2 linked regions of the Casimicrobium huifangae genome follow. The protein of the gene in region 1 interacts with the protein of each later gene in a pairwise test. Links are inferred from orthologs where the notes say so. Each region holds a gene or a part of one and is shown on either strand. Other genes may lie near its edges. The genes, in order: ftsA and FKL89_RS19740.

Evidence for each region.
Region 2: the proteins of ftsA (region 1) and FKL89_RS19740 interact in binary tests that used the Escherichia coli proteins (3 or more experiments, as listed by UniProt). The link is inferred for Casimicrobium huifangae from one-to-one orthologs.

The regions. Positions count from the first base shown.
Region 1 is NZ_CP041352.1:975,814-979,127, reverse strand. The notes cover bases 316-3,314. They hold ftsA (cell division protein FtsA), read right to left. Parts: upstream 2,423-3,314; coding sequence 1,208-2,422; downstream 316-1,207. Other genes in these bases: murC (UDP-N-acetylmuramate--L-alanine ligase), read right to left, coding at 3,140-3,314; FKL89_RS04465 (cell division protein FtsQ/DivIB), read right to left, coding at 2,419-3,150; ftsZ (cell division protein FtsZ), read right to left, coding at 316-1,124. Also shown: more of ftsZ, read right to left, coding at 1-315. UniProt on the Escherichia coli protein: Essential cell division protein that assists in the assembly of the Z ring. May serve as the principal membrane anchor for the Z ring.
Region 2 is NZ_CP041352.1:4,369,687-4,372,901, reverse strand. Bases 66-2,965 are described here. They hold FKL89_RS19740 (rod shape-determining protein), read right to left. Parts: upstream 2,088-2,965; coding sequence 1,044-2,087; downstream 66-1,043. Other genes in these bases: gatA (Asp-tRNA(Asn)/Glu-tRNA(Gln) amidotransferase subunit GatA), read left to right, coding at 2,667-2,965; gatC (Asp-tRNA(Asn)/Glu-tRNA(Gln) amidotransferase subunit GatC), read left to right, coding at 2,380-2,667; mreC (rod shape-determining protein MreC), read right to left, coding at 66-958. Outside these bases: rod shape-determining protein MreD, read right to left, coding at 1-47; more of mreC, read right to left, coding at 44-65; more of gatA, read left to right, coding at 2,966-3,215. UniProt on the Escherichia coli protein: Forms membrane-associated dynamic filaments that are essential for cell shape determination. Acts by regulating cell wall synthesis and cell elongation, and thus cell shape.

The sequences.
Region 1 (3,314 bases):
CGACCCGGATTGCGTACGAAGGTCGGCTCGTCGTAAGAAACCTCGATACCCGCCGTGACCGGCGCCGCCTCGGTGGCTACACCCAGGTTGTCGGTGCCGGTACGCAACGTCGGGATCTCCAGCCGTGGCGCGGCGGCTGCGCCACCCTGCACTGCCTGCATCTTGCGCTTGGCACCGAGACCGGTAGCCACCATGGTGACGCGCATCTCGTCGCCCATTTCGTCGTCGATGACGTGCCCCCAGAGCACCGTCGCGTCCGCCGAGACAAATTCGGCGACAGTGTCGGTGACGTCATAAAGCTCGCCCAGTTCGACATTGCTCGACGTCGTGATGTTGAGCAGCACGCCGCGCGCACCCTGCAAGTCCACATCTTCGAGCAACGGACTCTTGATCGCAGCCATCGCCGCCGCCTTGCCGCGCTCTTCGCCGCTGGCTGTTGCGGTGCCCATCATCGCCATGCCAAGCTCGGACATGATGGTGCGCACGTCGGCGAAGTCGCGGTTGACCAGGCCGCGCTTGTTGATGATCTCCGAGATGCCCGCGACGGCGCCGTGCAACACATCGTTCGATGCTGCGAAGGCAGCGGGCAGTGAGACATTGCGGCCGAGCACCTGGATGAGCTTCTCGTTAGGCACCACGATCAGCGAATCGACGTGCTTCTGCAGCTCATCGACACCCGCCTGCGCCGCGCGTTCGCGCTTCTGCATCTCAAAGCGGAACGGCTTGGTCACCACGGCGACCACCAGAATGCCCATCTCCTTGGCAAGCTGCGCCACAACGGGAGCAGCACCGGTGCCGGTGCCGCCGCCCATGCCTGCGGTGATGAACAGCATGTCGGCGCCGCGGATCGATTCCTGCAGGGCCATCTTTGATTCCATCGCGGCATCGCGGCCGACTTCCGGCTTGGCGCCCGCACCCAGGCCCTGCGTCAGCTCGGCACCGAGCGGAATGCGCTTCGGCGCCGGGTTGCGGTCGAGCACCTGGGCATCGGTGTTGGCGGCGATGAACTCGACGCCGGCGACCCCCTTGTTGATCATGTGCTCCACAGCGTTGCCGCCGCAGCCGCCAACGCCGATCACTTTGATGACCGCGCCATCCCTTTTTTCATCAACGATCTCAAACATGCTTTCGCTCCTTCAAGGCAAACAAAACCAAAACTCAACGCTTACGTAACTTTCCGACTCGTCCAACCGTCATCACACTCAAGCTACAAACCAAACGCATCCCGCAACTTCGCAAACATCCCGGCCGCGGCGGACTCGCGGCGACGCAGCACCGCCTGCTTGGCCAGCTGGTCGCGACCATGCATCAACAAGCCGATCGCGGTGGCGTACTTCGGCGCCGCCAGTACGTCTTTCAGCGGCCCGCGATAGTCCGGCACTGCCACCCGCACCGGCATGTGGAATACCTCTTCGCCGAGCTCCACCATGCCGGGCAGCATTGCGCTGCCGCCGGTGAGAGCGATGCCAGAGCGCAGCAGCGGTTCAAACCCCGATCGCTTGATCTGCTCGTGCACCAACTGGAACAGCTCCTCGACGCGCGGCTCCACCACCTCCGCCAGCATGTGCCGCGGCATTGACTTCGCCGGCCGATCGGCAACGCTGGGCACCTCAATCAACTCCTCGGGCTCAACCAGTTTGGTCAGAGCGCAGGCATAGCGATGTTTGATGTCTGCCGCTTCCTTGCTCGGTGTGCGCAGAGCCATCGCAATGTCGTTGGTGATCTGGTCGCCGGCCACCGGGATCACACCCGTGTGGCGGATGGCGCCACCCGTGAACAGCGCGAAATCGGTCGTACCGCCACCGATGTCGACCAGGCCGACGCCAATCTCCATCTCGTCGCGGGTGAGGCACGCGGCGGCTGACGCCAGCGGTTGCAACACCAGCTCCTGCACGTTGAGGCCACAGCGGCGGACGCACTTCTCGATGTTCTCGGCAGCCGAGACCGCACCAGTCACGATGTGGACTTTCACTTCCAGGCGGCGGCCACTCATGCCCAGTGGGCGGCGCACACCCTCCTGACCATCGATGATGTATTCCTGCGGCAGCGTGTGCAGCACCACCTGATCGTTCGGGATCGCGATCGCCTTCGCCGTCTCGATCACCCGCTCCATGTCAGCCTCGGTGACCTCGCTGTCCTTCATCGCCACCATGCCGCTTGAATTCAGGCTGCGGATGTGGGCACCAGCGATGCCGACATAGACATTGCTGATCTTGCAATTGGCCATCGCGGCCGCCTCGCGCACCGCTGCGGCAACGGTGTTGGTGGTCGCGTCAATGTCCACCACCATGCCTTTACGCAGGCCGAGCGAAGGCTGCTCGCCAAAACCGATGACATTGATCTTCTGCTCGGCGTCCAGCTCGGCAACCAGGGCCACGACCTTGGAGGTGCCGATGTCCAGCGCTGCGATCAGCTCGCTCACGATTGACCTTTCTGTGATTCCACGTTGAGCGCGGCACCATTGCGCGCCACCGCAACCGCCGCCTTGTAGCGCAGATCGATACGGGCGAGACCGGAGCGGAAACTTGCCGGCCAGGCGCCGTATAACGCGACGAAACGAGCCAGTCGATCCTGGTAGTGCTCGCGACCAAATTCGATCTGCATGTCGTTCCCCGTGGTCAGCGTGATGGCGCCACGGGGTGACATCGCAAAGGCCTTGATATCAAGACCATGCGCGGCCAGCGCAGAGCGCGCCTCGCGATAACGGGAAAGCACTTCGGTCGCGCTGCCCGGCGGTCCATCAAAGCGCGGCATCGGCGCCTTGGAGCCGGCACGAAACACCTCGCCGCGTTCAGACAGCAAATCGTTGTCACCCCAATAGCCGACCGCCCGATGCTCCTCGATGTCGAGGTCGAGCGCAAACGGCCAGCGGCGGCGCACGGTCAGGTCGCGCACCCAAGGGAGTTTACGCAGCGTGGTGCGTACACGCTGCGGCGAAACAGAGAAGAAGGTGCCGCGCAGGTCGGTACGAATGGCCGACTCCAGTACCCCAGTGTCCACTTCGGCCAGTGGTGCCACCACTCGTACCTGCCGCAGCGCAAACATGCCGCGTGAACCCGCCCAGGTGACCGCGCACCACAGCAGTGCCAGCGACGCCAGCGCGCCCATCGCCAGCGCGAAGCGATTGATGGATTGCGGGTCAGACCACATGGGCGCCTCCGCTACTGGCCTGCACCACCTTTTGCGCGACATTGCCGATGGAGCCGGCACCCATCGTCATCACCACGTCGCCGTCCTGCACTGTCTGCAGGATCAACGATGGCATTTCTGCGATGTCCGGCACGAACAGCGGTTCTACGCGACCACGCAGCCGG
Region 2 (3,215 bases), 3.4 Mb from region 1 along the record:
TTGGCGATCTTGAACAGTGGAGAATCGGGCAGGTGCAGGAAGCTCATCGGCGTTTTTTGCTGGGCGCTTCTTTGGCGACATCTGCGGCAGGGCGCGGCGGTGGTGCGGCCGGTTTGTCGAGGACCAGCACTGCGTCAGCACTGAGCAGACCAGCGGTTGGCGTGCACTTGATCACGGCAAACGGGTTTTCCGCCGAGCGCTGCACGCTGGCGATGGTTGCGACGCGAATGTTGGCGGGATAGAGGCCGTCGATGCTTGAGGTGAGCAATATGTCACCCTCCTTGACATCGACATTGCTGGCAACGTAACTGAGCTCGGGCGAGAGCCCGGGGCCACGGCCGTACAGCAGGGCCCGGTTGCCGGTGCGCTCGACCTTCACCGGCACCGCGAAATCCTTCTCGGTGATCAGGGTGATTTCAGCAAACAGCGGATGAACCCGGGTCAACTGCCCGAGAAGGCCCCGCTCATCAACGACTGCCGAGCCCGGTTCGAACGTCTGGGTGACTTGCCGTTCGACGAATGCCTTCTGCGAAAACGGGTCGCGCCCGAGATAAACGACCCGACTGGCCTGTGCCTTGATGTTCGCCGCCTGTGACATCAGCAGCAGCTTTTGCAGGCGCTCCGACTCCTGCCTGGCGGCGACGTGGGCCTGCTGTGCGAGCGACGCCTGCAGCAGATCGGCCTTGAGCCGGGTGTTTTCCTCACGCAACTCGGCGCGGGTGTCGAAGAATTCTCCAATACTCGTGGCAATCTGCCCAGGTATCAGCGCGGCCTGTTGCACCGGGTACACGACGGTGGCAATGGCCATGCGTACCGTTTCCAGCGTCTTGAAACGTGCATCGATGAACATCAACGCAAGCGAAATTACGCCGAAGAATGTGAGCCGCGCGATCGGGCTCGGACCGCGCTTGAAAAAGCGCGGCGGCTCGGAGGGCAACGAGGTTACGCGGCCTTGCATACTGCCTGCAGAAAAACAGGCGTGAGTCGCCCACCTACGCTTGCTCTGTCAAAGCGCGGGTGGCCAAACATCACGCGTAGAGACCTCAGTCGGTGGTGAAAATGGAAGACAGGCGATCGATGTTTTCGAGCGCCTTGCCACAGCCGCGCACCACACAGGTGAGCGGGTCTTCTGCCACTACCACGGGCAGGCCGGTTTCTTCCATCAGCAGACGGTCGAGGTCGCGCAGCAGCGCGCCGCCGCCGGTCAGCACCATGCCCTTTTCGGCGATGTCAGCACCGAGTTCAGGCGGCGTGCGCTCAAGCGCCTGCTTGACGGCGCTGACGATCGCGTTGAGCGGATCGGTCAGGGCTTCGAGAATCTCGTTGGACGACACGGTGAACGCGCGCGGGATGCCTTCGGCGAGGTTGCGGCCCTTGATCTCCATGTCGCGCACTTCGCTGCCGGGGAACGCGGAGCCGATCGTCTTCTTGATCGTCTCGGCGGTCGTCTCGCCGATCAGCATGCCGTAGTTGCGGCGGATGTAGTTGATGATCGCTTCATCGAACTTGTCGCCGCCAACGCGTACTGAACCAGCGTAAACCATACCGCCCAGCGAGATCACGCCAACCTCGGTAGTGCCGCCGCCGATGTCTACCACCATCGAGCCGGTCGCGTCGGAGATTGGCAAGTCGGCACCGATCGCGGCCGCCATCGGCTCCTCAATCAGGAACACCTTGGACGCGCCGGCACCGAGCGCCGACTCGCGGATCGCGCGACGTTCAACCTGGGTCGAGCCGCAGGGCACGCAGATGATGATGCGCGGACTCGGGCTGAACATCTTGCTGTCGAGCACCTTGCGGATGAACTGCTTCAGCATCTGCTCGGTCACGTTGAAGTCGGCGATCACGCCGTCTTTCATCGGGCGGATGGCCGTGATGTTGCCCGGCGTGCGGCCCAGCATCTGTTTGGCCGAGAGACCGACGTCCTGAATAACGCGCTTGCCGTTGGGACCGCCTTCCTGGCGGATCGCGACAACGGAGGGCTCATCGAGGACGATGCCCTTGCCGCGTACGTAAATCAGCGTGTTCGCTGTGCCAAGATCAATGGCGATGTCGGTGGAAAGATAACTGCTTAGAAACTTGAACATGACTTGGGTCTGCGGACACTCTTGTTGGGCCAGGCGCAGCAGACGCGACCACAGTCGCGCGCGGCACAAGGCATTTCGGCCTGACGCGCGAATCGCACTCAGGCCAGTAAACGAAATCCCCCGGAAACATCGACTGCAAGCCCTTTCCGGCGACGGTAGGGCCTACATTGCTTAGCCCGATATGTTACCCTACCAGACTTAAACAAACAGATATTCGACCCTGCGCCAAACGGCCTGCCGTCCCGATTCAAGCGGGTTTCAGGCGCCTCCGGACCGGGGCGACTCCTCCGACATGAGTCTCACCACCCAGGACATTGAGCGGATCGCGCATCTCGCGCGCATTGCCGTGACCCCCGTCGACGTGGCCGACGTGCAGGCCAAGCTCACCGGCATCTTCAAACTGATCGACGAGATGCAGTCCGTCAATACGCACGGCGTTGAGCCGATGTCGCACGGGCTCGACATGGTGCTGCGCCTGCGCGACGACGTCGTCACCGAAGTGAATCAGCGCGACAAGTTTCAGAAGAACGCGCCGGCTGCTGCAGACGGCTATTACCTCGTACCCAGGGTGATCGAGTAATGAGCTGGAACACCTTTGCCACTGTTGCCGAGACCAAGCGAGCCCTCGATGAAAAGAAGGTCAGTGCCGTCGAACTCGCCGAACACTACCTGGCCCGCGCCGATGTACTGAATCCGACGCTCAACGCCTACATCACCCTTGACCGCGAGAAGACGCTGGCCGAGGCAAAGGTGGCCGACGCCCGTCGTACGTCCGGGGATACTGCGCCCCTGCTTGGCGTGCCGATTGCGCACAAGGACATTTACCTGATCGACGGCTGGCGCACCACTTGCGGCTCGCGCATGCTGGAGAACTTCGTCGCGCCCTACACCTCGACCGTTGTCGCCAACATGGCTGCGGCCGGCATGGTCACGCTCGGCAAGCTCAACATGGACGAGTTCGCGATGGGCTCGTCCAACGAGACCTCGTACTTCGGTACTGTCAAGAACCCCTGGGACCTGTCGCGCGTGCCGGGTGGCTCGTCGGGGGGGTCGGCAGCGGCGGTTGCGGCGGGCCTCGCCCCGGCCTCGACCGGCACCGACACCGGCGGCTCGATCCGGCAGCCGGCA